3 regions of the Calothrix sp. FACHB-168 genome follow, and region 2 is predicted to be linked to each of the others. Evidence: predicted binding sites of a transcription regulator. Region 2 holds the regulator's gene; each other region holds the start of a gene.
What was found. Region 2 encodes HrcA, which represses chaperone genes, less so after heat shock. Its sites were predicted from a motif close to TTAGCACTCNNGANTCNNGAGTGCTAA; they were not measured.

Region 1: groL (chaperonin GroEL) is a predicted target of HrcA. The motif match lies at 2,363-2,389, and genes of this name have one in related genera.
Region 3: groES (co-chaperone GroES) is a predicted target of HrcA. The motif match lies at 2,407-2,433, and genes of this name have one in related genera.

The regions. Positions count from the first base shown of each region.
Region 1 is NZ_CAWPNJ010000052.1:252,285-257,155, forward strand. Features, by position in the region: gene fabG (3-oxoacyl-[acyl-carrier-protein] reductase) at 1-649, shown strand, start outside; gene AACW45_RS28475 (MraY family glycosyltransferase) at 798-1,889, opposite strand; gene groL (chaperonin GroEL) at 2,422-4,092, shown strand; gene corA (magnesium/cobalt transporter CorA) at 4,409-4,871, shown strand, end outside.
Region 2 is NZ_CAWPNJ010000014.1:2,141-7,011, reverse strand. Features, by position in the region: gene AACW45_RS07290 (DUF3352 domain-containing protein) at 1-1,346, opposite strand, end outside; gene AACW45_RS07285 (rhodanese-like domain-containing protein) at 1,527-1,874, shown strand; gene hrcA (heat-inducible transcriptional repressor HrcA) at 2,309-3,385, shown strand; gene AACW45_RS07275 (DUF2834 domain-containing protein) at 3,398-4,072, shown strand; gene hsdR (EcoAI/FtnUII family type I restriction enzme subunit R) at 4,201-4,871, opposite strand, start outside.
Region 3 is NZ_CAWPNJ010000012.1:32,173-37,043, reverse strand. Features, by position in the region: gene AACW45_RS05740 (hypothetical protein) at 1-215, shown strand, start outside; gene groL (chaperonin GroEL) at 332-1,969, opposite strand; gene groES (co-chaperone GroES) at 2,079-2,390, opposite strand; gene AACW45_RS05725 (ferredoxin) at 2,797-3,255, shown strand; gene AACW45_RS05720 (response regulator transcription factor) at 3,604-4,281, shown strand.

The DNA of each region.
Region 1 (4,871 bases), on a different contig from region 2:
AGTCGTTAATTATGCTAGTTCTAGTGGTGCGGCTGATAGCATAGTGACAGAAATTACAAATGCTGGCGGTCAGGCGATAGCCATACAAGCAGATGTTTCTAAAAGCGATCAAGTAGAATCCCTATTTAACACCGTCATCGATAAATTTAAGCGGATTGATATCCTAGTTAATAATGCTGGTATTACCCGCGACACTCTACTTTTGCGCATGAAGCCAGAAGACTGGCAAGCAGTGATTGACCTTAATCTTACTGGTGTATTTCTTTGCACTCGCGCGGCTAGTAAAGTTATGCTCAAGCAACGTTCTGGGCGGATTATTAATATTGCCTCAGTTGCAGGGCAAATGGGTAACCCTGGTCAAGCTAACTACAGCGCCGCCAAAGCAGGCGTTATCGGCTTTACCAAAACTGTAGCAAAAGAACTAGCTTCTCGCGGGATCACCGTTAACGCTGTCGCCCCTGGTTTCATCGCCACAGACATGACCAGCAACCTCAGCAACACTGAAGAAATTCTCAAATTCATTCCCCTCGGTCGCTACGGTCAACCAGAAGAAATTGCTGGTATGGTACGCTTCCTCGCCGCCGACCCCGCCGCCGCCTATATCACCGGACAAGTGTTTAATGTCGATGGTGGTATGGTCATGGCGTAGATAGGTGTGGGCATTGGGCATTGGGCCATTCAATTTTGGATTTTGGATTTGCGATTTTGGATTGGCTTTGAATCTAAAATCTAAAATCTAAAATCTAAAATTCTTAGTCCTCCTTGTCCTCCTTGTCTCCCTTCCCTTCCCACTTCGCTCAAGTAATACATTCTCTCTGCTGTATTCTTCCCCAAATGGTAAAGCTAATGAGCAAAATTACACTCATAGTGGTAGCTACCATTTGTACCAAAGTCAAATTTTGCATTCTCATTGCCAACAAATTACAAACTAAAGTAATTGACCACAGAGTATATGCAGCTCGGCGTTGAGAGAAGCCCCAAGCCAAGAGGCGATGGTGCAGGTGGTCTTTACCAGGGGTACTCATGGGGTTTTTGCCCGCCATCAGTCGCCGCACAATTACTTGCGTAGTATCTAATACTGGTAGTAGCAAAAATAAAACTGTAGGAATCAGGGAAAATACTGTATTGACTTGGAGTTTACCTAAAATACTTGTTGCCGCTAGCACGTAACCAAAAAAGTATGCCCCGGCATCACCCATAATAATACGTGAGGGGTGGAAGTTATGGCGCAAAAAGCCCAAGGCCGCACCACCCAAGGCGGCTAGAACTAGAGTTGCTGCGGCACGATAGGAAATTTGCGCGGAAACCGCCAACAAACTCATGGCAGTAATAAAACTTACCCCTCCTGCCAAACCATCCATCCCATCCATTAAGTTAATGGCATTGGTAATTCCCACTACCCAAAATACTGTCAGGGAAATGGAAAGAATCGAGTCGATAGGTGTACCAAAAGCGATATCAATTCTAATTCCGTTAGCATAAAGCAAAAGGGCGGTGAGAATCTGAGTAAACATCCGCACAGAGGGAGGTAAGCCAAATTGGTCATCAATAAAGCCAACCAAAACTAATATTGTTCCTCCCAAGAGAATTGTCAGAACTTGAGCTAATACCCCTTGTAGTTCAATAGGTCTTAAGAGAGTTGCTAATACCAATGCCGCAATTACGCCTGTATAAATAGCCAGCCCTCCGGCATTAGGCAAAGGTTCCCGGTTAAGTCGCCTAGCGTTTGGTTGATCCGCCCAACCTACCCGTAAGGCAAATTTGCGGACTGTGGGGATTAACCGCCATGTTACTAGCCAAGCCAAGAGAAACGTAAATACTACAGCCAACCAGCCGGTGCCGCTAGGGTCAGCAATACCTAAGGATTTAAGGGAGTTACCTAAATTCATCTGCTCCATAAAATTTACATATATCGCTCAAATCTGAGCAATTGATATTTACTTCCCGCTTCAACTAAGGCAGTCGGCCAATACTTGTCTACGGGCGTAACTTGAAACTGAGCCAGTCTTACATCCTTATCAAGGGCATTCCCCAGATGCAAATACACATTCAAATTTTTGTCCAGTATTTTTGATGGCCTTATCCTTATATAGAAGTGGCTAAACAGGATAAAAGCATAGATTTGCCTGTTATAAAAGCCAAATTGGAATTATTATTTGGTCATTGGTCATTGGTCATTTGTCCAAAGCCCAAAGTCCAAAGTCCAAAGTCCAATAGTTGATGAAAGGGTGGGTTGACTGACAATAGCTGTTTTCCCGATACATATTTAGGGGAACCCGATCCTATGAACTATTGACTGTTGACAGTTAAATATGTAATTTCATATTTTTATCTTGATTTGTGATTTGAGTTGTGGAATGTGTTAGCACTCTGGCGCTGTGAGTGCTAAATTGTCTAATGGAAGCGCTTGAGAAATGAAACATGGCGAAGATTATTGCATTTGATGAAGAATCACGGCGGGCCCTGGAACGGGGTGTTAACGCTCTTGCTGATGCGGTAAAAATCACCTTAGGGCCAAAAGGTCGTAACGTGCTTTTAGAAAAAAAATATGGTGCCCCTCAAATTGTCAATGATGGTATCACTGTAGCTAAAGAAATTGAATTAGAAGATCCATTAGAAAATACAGGTGCGCGGCTGATCCAAGAAGTCGCATCAAAAACTAAAGATGTTGCTGGTGATGGTACCACTACCGCGACGGTTTTAGCACAGGCTTTAATCCGCGAAGGGCTAAAGAATGTTGCAGCTGGTAGCAACCCAGTTAGTTTAAAACGAGGAATTGACAAGACGATTGAGGCGCTGGTACAAGAAATCGTCAAGATAGCCAAGCCAGTAGAAGGAAGTGCGATCGCACAAGTAGCGACAGTTTCCGCAGGTAATGACGAAGAAGTCGGCAGCATGATTGCCGAAGCAATGGATAAAGTCACCAAAGATGGTGTAATTACCGTTGAAGAATCTAAGTCCCTGACAACTGAATTAGAAGTGGTAGAAGGGATGCAGATTGACCGGGGTTATATTTCTCCCTACTTTATCACCAACAACGAGCGCCAGACCGTAGAATTTGAAAATGCCCGCATTTTAATTACCGACAAGAAAATCAACAGCATTCAGGATTTAGTACCCGTACTCGAAAAAGTTGCGCGTTTGGGTCAATCCTTGCTGGTAATTGCTGAAGATGTAGAAGGCGATGCTTTGGCAACTTTGGTAGTGAATAAAGCAAGAGGCGTACTTTCTGTAGCTGCAATTAAAGCCCCTGGATTTGGCGATCGCCGCAAAGCATTATTACAAGATATCGCCATTCTTACCGATGGTCAGTTAATTTCTGAAGAAATCGGTTTAAGCTTGGATACCGCTTCTCTAGAAGCTTTAGGAACCGCCCGCAAAATCACCATCGACAAAGAAAACACTACCATTGTCGCTGGTAGCAACACTAAACCCGAAATTCAAAAGCGAATTGGGCAAATTCGCAAGCAGTTGGCAGAAACAGAGTCCGAATACGATAAAGAAAAGTTCCAAGAACGGATTGCTAAGTTAGCTGGTGGTGTGGCAGTAATTAAAGTTGGTGCAGCCACAGAAACCGAACTCAAAGATCGCAAACTCCGCATTGAAGACGCTTTGAACGCCACTAAAGCCGCCGTAGAAGAAGGGATTGTTCCTGGTGGCGGTACAACCTTGATTCACTTGGCTACCAAGGTAGAAGCAATTAAAAACAGCCTCAAAGATGAAGAAGAAAAGCTTGGGGCTGATATTATTGGCCGTGCCTTAGAAGCACCCCTACGTCAAATAGCAGACAATGCTGGTGCTGAAGGTTCCGTAGTCGTCTCCAAAGTCCGGGAAACCGAGTTTAACGTAGGCTATAACGCCGCTACTGGAGAATTTGAAGACTTAATTGCAGCTGGGATTATCGATCCTGCCAAAGTTGTGCGTTCTGCACTGCAAAATGCTGGTTCCATCGCTGGCTTGGTATTAACCACCGAAGCCTTGGTTGTAGAAAAACCCGAAAAGAAAGCCCCCGCAGCTCCTGCTGATGGCGGTATGGGCGGCATGGGCGGCATGGGTGGTATGGGCGGTATGGGCGGCATGGGCATGTTCTAATCTCCGCTTCCCCATATCTTCCCATTGGTTATTTGTATAAACATTTATGAAGCAGTTTGTCTTAATTGAGACAAACTGTTTTTTTATTATTTCTGACTCAGAAGTGAGGAGATGATATCATATCGGCTTGAATAGCTAACCAATTTTGGCTGCTAATTCATTTCTGAGGCTGGGCATTGCCTATCCGAAACAATATTAATTGTGATGAATAATTTAAAATTCATCCAAAACCTGATTTTCTGCTTATTTATATATTAACTACTGACCATTGACCATTGACCATTGACTATTGACAAATGACTACAGGTAAAACTTTATGGGTCTAAGAATTCCTCGCAATCGTAAAGCTATCAAACATTCATTAATCAAAGAATTCTATCACCAACCAGGAAATATTCCCGGCACTCTAATAATTGATGAAAATGCCGAATATCCAGAAATTGTGTTGATAGATTATAATGCCCAAGAATATATTCGTAAGAAAATAGAAACACCAGAACTATGTATTCCTTATTTAGATACAACATCAGTCACTTGGGTAGATGTGCAGGGCTTAGGAAATCAAGACTTATTGCAAAGAGTTGGTCAAATTTTTGAATTACATCCTCTAGTTTTAGAAGATATAGTTAATGTCCCAGAACGTCCGAAAACAGAAGATTATGACGACCAATTATTAATTATTGCCCGCATGGTAGTACCAAAGGAAAATGCCTTTGGTTTTCATAGCGAACAAGTGAGTTTAATCTTGGGTAAAAATTATTTACTCACCGTACAAGAAG
Region 2 (4,871 bases):
CCCTGCACTTTGGTATCTACACTGTAAGCGGGGCGGTTTTTATCGTCAGGTTTTTTGCTAGCGGCGATTAATTCTGTCCAAGCTGAGACTTTTTGATTATTTAGATTGAGGGAATTAGTATTTAATCCTTTGCTGGAAGCGATCGCATCTAACCGCGCAATCCCGTCTGCTACTTCTGGGGTATTTTCCACAACAAATACCCAACTTTGCAGGTTTTTATCGGTTTGGGGTAAGAGTGCGATCGCATATTCTCCTTTTACCCAACTAAAAATATCTTCACCTAAGTTAATATCCCAACGATTTTGCAGTTCGCTAAATGGTTTGGCTGTTGGGGAATTAGCACTCTTAGCAGAACTATATATAGTCGCTGTTGCTTCTTTCCAAAGTTTAGCTAAATCTGTTTCGCCCAAATTGCTCAAATTAGCGCCAGCAATTGCTAATCCTGCTGATTGGGGAATATATTGCAATGCTTGTATAGGTTGAGAAAGTACAGGCGCTGGTGCAGAAGAAGTATTTGCTGATGCACTCAAAAAGCTGGTTTCTGCTAGTAAGCCTTGAGAGTTTAAAACTAAAGAAACAATTTCGCTATCATAGACTGCTTCTTGCAATTCTAAGCCTTGCCATTTGACTAACTTGGGGAGATTAACAAAGGCTAAAGCTAAGGTTCCTGTGGGTAATTGTTGGGTAGCTTTTTGATATTGCACCAAGCTGCTTAAATTGAGATCGGGAGCTTGGACATTATTAATCGCATCTTTGAGAACTTTGAGTTCGTTAGCAAATAAAATAAAGCGATCGCCTACTGCTGCACCAGCTAAAAAATCTTGCTTTGGTGGTGGATTATCATACAGTAGCTTGACTCCTTCATATTCTTCTGTACCTAAGTTTCCCCCAGCTAATACCCGTTTAGAAAATAGCAATTCTAAAAATTCGCGGCTTTTTTCTGGTTGTGTGGTTGCTAGCGCCATCAAATAGCCAATTTGCTGTCCATTTTCGGGATCGCGATCGATATCTAAACTAGTTACAGCTACAGTAATTTCCTTACCTAGCCAAGGTTGAATATCTTCTTGGTAATTTAAATTACTCTTAGTTAATAAATTAGTTTTCAGCTTAGATAATTCACCATCTTTATCTAAAGCCTGTAATTGTTCGGGGTTTACTAGTAAAGATACTGTTACTGGCGAAAATTTTGATACAAATATGCTGGCTTCTGGCTGGGAAGGAGTCGCAGCCGTAATAGTCACTGGACTTTTGACAGATAACCAGTAAAAGCCAACAATCACAAGTGCCAAAATTGCGATCGCACCAGCTACTAAAAAACCAAATAATGAATTTTGTCTGTTCACCATACCTCCTCACCTCCACAGCCCTTAATTTCTAAGCATAGAGAAGAAGGGGCAGGAGATTTGCATTGCCTGCCAAATATTTGATAATGCATATATCTAGTAATTTATCTAGTAATCGATGCTGATGCGAGTATCAACATCTTCTGCCAACATAAATGATATCGGATTGTTTACAAAAACCTCATGACAGGAAACGCAATTACCCAAATTACTGTTGAAGAACTGGCACAACGTCTAGCTGCTGGGGATGCTACTATTCAGCTTGTAGATGTGCGCGAACCCCAAGAACTAGCGATCGCCAGTATTGAGGGCTTTGTCAACTTCCCTCTGAGTGAATTTGCTGAATGGGGAGATCAAGTACCAACGCTTTTAAATCCTCATGCTGAAACCTTAGTACTTTGCCATCATGGTATGCGTTCGGCTCAAATGTGTCAGTGGTTAATGGCACAAGGTTTTACCAACGTTAAGAACATCTCAGGCGGAATTGATGCTTATTCCAATTTAGTTGACTCTTCAGTTCCTCAGTATTAATTTAAAAAATTTGTACTATATATTGCCAATTTAGTACTGATAGTATTGTCTAGCAAATAACCTGATTTTCGCCTTGTAGTAATACTGGCGAATTTTTATATCATGAGTTATCTATAGATGATTCTCATACGCTTATATCTCTCGATAGCAAAAAAATCCGTAAGTGGAAATACATTTTTTCCGCAAAGCTTATGAAAAAATACGGTTAATCAACTAAATATTTTTTTGAGACAAGCACCTTTAATGGTGATAGTCAAGCTGTATAACACAACAGACCCATAATCCGCCAACATGGAACTTTACGGTAATTAACTGGTTTATAATTCAATAATTAGATATATTAGTTAAATATTAATATTTTTTTACTTTTTTCGTAAAAAATAACAAATTTTTCCAAACTTTCATTAAAATTTGCCTTCAGTAAAGAATACCCTATGCAAGTCCAGTTGACAAATCGACAACAGCATATACTTTGGGCAACAGTACGTCACTACATTGCTACCGCAGAACCTGTTGGATCGAAAGCTTTAATTGAAGAATACGATCTCGGTGTGAGTTCAGCCACAATTCGCAATGTAATGGGTGTCCTCGAAAAATCTGGTTTACTGTACCAACCACACACATCTGCTGGACGAGTACCTTCTGATTCTGGCTATCGCATTTATGTTGATCGCTTAATTACACCTTCAGAAACTCTAGCCAAAGAGGTAGAACTAGCCCTACAAAATCGCCTCCACTGGGAAGATTGGAGTTTAGAAGCGCTATTACAAGGTGCAGCACAGATATTAGCTACCTTAAGTGGGTGTATTAGCTTGATTACCATGCCCCAAACCAATACAGCATTGTTAAGACATTTGCAATTAGTGCAAATTGAAACTGGGCGGATCATGCTGATTGTCGTCACCGATAATTATGAAACCCATTCACGCTTGATGGATTTGTCACCGACGCGAGAAGAAACAAAACTCGATCCGGAAGTAATAGATCGGGAATTGCAAATAGTCTCTAACTTCTTAAATACGCATTTGCGGGGACAGAGCTTACTAGAATTAGGTAATCTGGATTGGAGTCAATTAAATCAAGAATTCCAACGCTATGGCGAATTCTTGAAAAATTCCGTCGCTGAATTAAGCCGCAAAAAGTCAGCACCAACTGCGACAAACATCATGGTGCGTGGAGTCGCCGAAGTTTTGCGTCAGCCAGAATTTTCCCAACTCCAGCAAGTACAAACAATTATCCATCTGTTGGAAGAAGAACAAGAGCAGCTAGGGCGATTAATTTTTGAAGAACCAGAGGTTGAAGATCACAGTAAACCCAGGGTAACTGTGCGGATTGGCACAGAAAATCCCCTAGAACCAATGCGTACATGTACCTTAATTACTTCTACCTATCGCCGAGGTTCTGTCCCCGTAGGCAGTGTAGGAGTTTTAGGCCCAACTAGACTAGATTATGAAGGTGCGATCGCGGTTGTCACTGCGGCTGCTGATTACCTTTCGGAAGCCTTCAGTTAATCAAAGTAAATCATGGTGAAAAAAATCAGCTTTGGGTTGTTGTGGCTGGGATTTATTGCTTACGCTTTCCTCCTCGCGCCTCCCGATGCTCCTAATACATTGGAGTTAATTAAAAACCTGAGTACAGGTCAATGGCAAGGTATTAATCCTTTCATCATTGCACTATTTAATATTATGGGTATTTGGCCTGTAATTTATAGTGCAGTTTTATTTATTGATGGTAGAGGACAAAAAATCCCCGCTTGGCCTTTTGCTAGTGCTTCTTTTGCAGTTGGTGCTTTTGCACTTTTACCATACTTAGCCCTGAGAAATTCAAATCCACAATTTGCGGGTAAAAAGAACGCTTTCATTAAAGCTTTAGATTCTCGCGTCACTGGAATTATACTTACCATAGCTGCGGCTATTTTAGTCGCTTATGGTTTAATAGCAGGAAATTGGGGAGATTTTGTCCAACAATGGCAAAATAGCCGCTTTATTCATGTAATGAGCCTAGATTTCTGCCTACTTAGCTTATTATTTCCGGCATTATTAGGAGATGATATGGCGCGTCGCGGTTGGAAAAATGACTCAATTTGGTTAATCGGTTTTATACCATTGTTCGGCCCGCTATTCTATCTTTGTGTGCGTCCACCTCTACCAGAAGTAGGGGTAGATAAAATATCTCCTCAGCAGCAACCAACGATCTAAAGCTATCAAAAGAAAGCGCTGAAGTCCTTACTACAGAAAACTACAAAATACTTTCAACTCATGAAGCGATCGCCTTTTTTAGCTATGGTTATGTAGCTTTAGGCTAATTACCTAACTGGAGTGCCTAATTAAGCTACTCTGTCCTGTGAATACAAATACTGCTGAAACCCGATAAAGACTTCACTAATATTCGCAACGCTTCCTAGCTCTTCCACAGCATCACGAACGGTATGATATTTCAACTCTAACAGTTGAGGTAATTTAGTGCGATCGAGTTCTCCCACCCCGGCTTTGATGTATTGTTCCAGCACAAAGTCGAGAAATTCTTGCTGTTTGCCAATATAACGAGAGAAAATCAATGATTTGTGAGCAAGAACGCGCTCTCGGCGGCTAATTGGTGGAAAGGCATAGGCGATATAAGCCAACACATCATATAAATCGCTTTTCTCGGCATCAATTATGCGGCTAATTTCTGTAAGTTGTTCCTCTCCGTAGCCCTTCTCTGCCATTCCTTCTAATAAAGCTCTACGGGTGTCAGGGCGGCTCCAAATTGCTCTTAATTCGTCTTCATTTCTGAATAGTTCAGGAATTTCACCAAAGAGACGTTCTACAAATTCTGTAGCGCTCATAGGTTTGCCGTCTGGACTCCAGAAACTGGTAGATATCCGGTGCTGGAGGGTGCGTTCTTTACCATCAGCGAGTTTGATTTTGATGGTTTTGGGGCGGGAATCTTCTGTAGTTTCGTTTCTATTGTGGCTTCTATCTTTGCTACTATCTGCTGTGGAGGTATTGTATTTAC
Region 3 (4,871 bases), on a different contig from region 2:
AAATTTTACGTGAACAGGGTGAAGAACAACTAAGGATTTACTTAATTGAGTTAGGGGAGCAGGTTAGAGAATTATTGAAACACGGCCAACTTGACCGAAATCGCTCTATACGTCGCCGGAAAGATTTAAGTAGTATTATTGAGCATATTATTCAGGAATTGCAAGCTCAAGATAAAAGTGGAAAATTACTTGCAGCATCAATTTCTAAAAAGTGATTTGGGTGTTACACGATATCAATTTATTTACTATAATTCTGCGATTTAATAACACAAAAAAACAGCCGCCTCCGCAAGGGAAGCAGCTGTTTTGACAAATAGGGGGCTAGAAAGTATTAGTAATCGAAGTCGCCGCCACCCATTCCACCGCCACCAGCAGGAGCAGCATCTTTGGGTTCTGGCTTATCAACTACGATGCATTCGGTTGTCAACACCATACCAGCGATGGAAGCTGCGTTTTGCAGTGCAGAACGAGTTACCTTAGCGGGGTCAACAATACCAGCATCAAACAAGTCAACAAACTCGTTGGTTGCAGCGTTGTAGCCAACATTGAATTCTTTTTCTTTCACACGTTCAGCAATTACAGCGCCGTTTTGACCTGCGTTTTCAGCAATTCTCTTCAGAGGTGCAGGTAAAGCACGAGCAACAATCAACGCACCGGTTAATTCTTCACCAGAGAGGTTGCTATTAGCCCATTCTTCCAGTTGAGGAGTTAAGTGAGCGAGGGTTGTACCACCACCGGGAACAATACCTTCTTCTACAGCAGCTTTGGTAGCGTTGATAGCGTCTTCTAAGCGCAGCTTCTTATCCTTCATTTCGGTTTCGGTTGCTGCACCGACTTTCACAACTGCAACACCACCAGCCAACTTAGCTAGACGTTCTTGCAGTTTTTCTTTGTCGTAGGAAGATTCGGTTTCTTCAATTTGACGGCGGATTTGGTCAATCCGAGCCTTAACAGCAGCTTCGTTACCTTCAGCAACAATTGTGGTGTTGTCTTTGGTAATGGTGATGCGGCGGGCTTTACCTAAGCTATCGAGCTTGGTGTTATCCAATTTTAGACCAGCATCTTCGGTGATCAGTTGACCGCCGGTGAGGATAGCGATATCTTCCAGCATAGCTTTGCGGCGATCGCCAAATCCAGGGGCCTTAACAGCAGCAACGTTGAGTACACCACGCAGGCGGTTAACTACCAAAGTTGCCAAAGCTTCTTTTTCAATATCTTCAGCAATGATTACTAAAGGACGACCAGCACGCGCTACTTGCTCAAGTACGGGTACGAGGTCTTGTACCAAAGCGATTTTCTTATCGGTTAACAGGAGGAAAGGCTCATCAAAGACAGCTTCCATCCGTTCTGCATCGGTAGCAAAGTAAGGAGAGATATAGCCTTTGTCAAAGCGCATCCCTTCGGTGATTTCCAATTCGGTGGTCATGGATTTCCCTTCTTCTAGGGAAATTACGCCTTCTTTACCCACCTTATCCATTGCTTGGGCAATCATCTGACCGACTTCTTCGTCGTTACCAGCAGAGATTGAACCAACTTGAGCAATAGCTTTGGAATCTTCTACAGGACGAGCATGTTCAGCAATTTTCTCTACTAAGAAGTTAGTAGCTTTGTCAATACCGCGCTTCAACAAAATTGCATTTGCGCCAGCAGCAACGTTGCGTAAGCCTTCTTTAACGATCGCGTGGGCTAAAACGGTAGCTGTGGTGGTACCATCACCTGCAGCGTCGTTAGTCTTAGAAGCAGCTTGGCGAATTAAAGATACGCCAGTGTTTTCAACGTGGTCTTCTAATTCAATTTCTTTGGCAATGGTGACACCATCATTGACGATTTGGGGTGCGCCAAATTTCTTCTCTAGCACGACGTTACGACCTTTAGGGCCAAGGGTAACTGCCACAGCTTCTGCTAGAATGTCCATGCCTCGCTCAAGGGCGCGACGGGCGTTTTCGTTGTAGATAATGCGCTTTGCCATAGGTGTCTAATTGAGGGAGTAAATCAAGTAAATCAAGTTTGTCTGTAAATTTTGGTAATAGATCGCTAGATACCGGGCACGCTCGCCGTGCCACAGGCAGCAAAACCTATTAGCTCACAACTGCTAAAATATCTTTTTCAGAAAGCAGGACGTACTCTTCAGTGCCTAGCTTGACATCAGTGCCAGCATACTTAGAGTAGAGAACTTTGTCACCGACTTTGATTTCGAGTTCTTGACGAGAACCGTCATCATTGCGCTTGCCAGGGCCAAGGGCGACCACTTCGCCTACTTGGGGCTTTTCCTTAGCGGTGTCGGGCAAATATAGACCACCTGCGGTCTTTTCTTCGGAGGCGCTCACTTTCACGAAAACGCGATCGCCTAATGGTTTAACTGTAGAAACGCTTAAAGATATTGCTGCCATATTAATTTCTCCAGAGTTAGCACTCTCAACTCCTGAGTGCTAATTTACCGAAGACCAGCGTACAATGGCAACATTTCCTTGTGTACGGGTTCCCGAACTAGGGGCAGAGGGTATGGGGCAGGGAGGAGGGAAGGGAGCAAGAGTAAATAACAAATCCCCACGCTCCATCACAAATGACAAATGACAAATGACAAATGACAAAATGACAAATTATCCAATGCCCAATGCCCCATGCCCCATGCCCAATACCCACTTATCGATACTCTTCAAACATATACTTAAGTATAAATACTTATTTATTGTAAAACTTCAGGTTCTGTTTCTTAAGTTACGAATATTTTTATATCCACAAATTTATTTGCAAAGCTAGGAAATTGTTATAGAACTGTAATCAGGGAGCCGCTCGATGAGTGACAATACAGTGATCCAGTGCAGCCATAAAATCCCCAAAACCACTCAATTTCTAGACAATAAAGCTTGGCGTAATTGTGTAGAAACTGTAGGACTTGCAAAGATTCAAAGACATATTTCCCTTTGTCCTGAACAGACAGTTAGCCACTGCTGCTCAAAACAAGCTAGTCTGGAATCCGGGGAATACTTAAAAAAGCGATTGCCCAAGCCCAAGCGCTATCAGTTGCTAAACAGTAATCCCACTTGTACCTTTACCTTGAAAACTCAAGTCAATAGCTTGCGGGTTTCTGGTTCTAGACCGATAATGGTGGTTTACCCGGATGGTGTCTGGTATCGTCAAGCAACCCAGGAAGCGATCGAGCGGATCGCCCAAACACTTGATAGGCATAATGGTGGTGGAAGAATATGCATTTTTAACCCATCAGTTGCCAGAAACTTCTCTGGTTGCTTGTGAATATCTGAGCAAGGCTTAACATCCGAAGGATTTCGTAATTAAGTAGTAAGCGCTCTGAAGCGGTGGTTGGTTTTGAGCTAGGGTCATCTTCAGCCAATACTGATCTTGTGAATCGGAAGGATTATTATTTAATCAGCATTTTTTCACCCGCCACTTTCAAAGCGATATATAATAACGCATTATAATTACTACTGCTCTACGTATCCTTACTGGACTAACGCCTATAAGTTAGTAGTTTCCTAAACAGTGGTTTTCACTGGTAAAACTTCCGACCTGCATTAGGCAAGTTAAGTGGGAAAGACAACATCTCAAATAATCCACCATAGAGGATAAATATACAAGACCTTGATGGACCGAAGCGCGACAAGTGCCACTGCTATGAAAGAGCCCAGCATGAAAGATCACAAACGACTTCTACTGATTGATGATGACCCTAACCTCATCTTGCTGGTGAAGGATTACTTGGAATTCCGGGGATATGAAGTCATCACCGCCGAAAACGGAAGAGAAGCTCTAGAAATTTTAGAGCATGATGTTCCAGATATGATTATCTGCGACGTGATGATGCCGGAAATGGACGGATACACTTTTGTAGAACAAGTCCGGCAAAATGAACGTACTAGCTGGATTCCCGTTCTATTCCTTTCAGCTAAGGGACAAAGCGCAGACCGAGTGAAAGGTCTCAATAAAGGTGCTGACGTTTATATGGTCAAGCCCTTTGAACCAGAAGAACTCGTAGCGCAAGTAGAATCTTCCCTGAAGCAAACTATCCGTTGGAAAGAACACCAAGCAAAAGGAGGGGAAAATGGTTCCCGTATCCAGGTTCCCTTCGACGTACAGCTAACTCCTACTGAACTGAAAGTAGTACAGTTTGTGGCTAGGGGTTTAGCTAACCGCGAAATTGCTGAAGAATTAAATGTTAGTCAGCGTACCGTTGAAAGCCATGTGTCCAACATGTTGGGCAAAACCAATCTCCATAACCGCACTGAATTGGCGCGGTGGGCGATTGAAAATCAAATGGCGTAAATAGCTATCAGCATTCAGCCGTCAGTTTTTAACTGTATATTTGACTGCTGATAGCTGATAGTTTACCTTGGTATCCTTCTGCTCACAAGATGAATTAGCGACAAAATTTCAACCCAATTCGTACAATTTTGGCATCTAATTCCCAGACCGATAACTTATGAATTGTGAAGCATGAGATTAAATTTCCTAATTGCTACTTCATAATTCATAACTCACAATCGAGTCCCGGCTCCCTAATTCTGGCGACTCTACCATTTTGATGAAGTACAAATGCGGAATCTTCACCCGCACTTGCAATTTTTTGGGTAAAATTGGTGATTTTGCCTGTGGATTATGAGTATTTTCTGGCTCACAAGTTGATAATTCTCTCTGTTTTCATGAATTCACGGCCTTTGAGTGAGGGCAGACTTGATGGATGATGTAAATTTGCCCCATCTTGGCTGAGATGATGGAGAGATATGACTATTATCGATAGGTAGCACTCGCTTGTTTATCTCTGAGTCAAGGTCAGCATCGCCTCATTGTGTTGCACCATGAAAATGAACTAATCACCCCTACTTTGTTGAGGGGTGATTTTTTATTTATCTGAT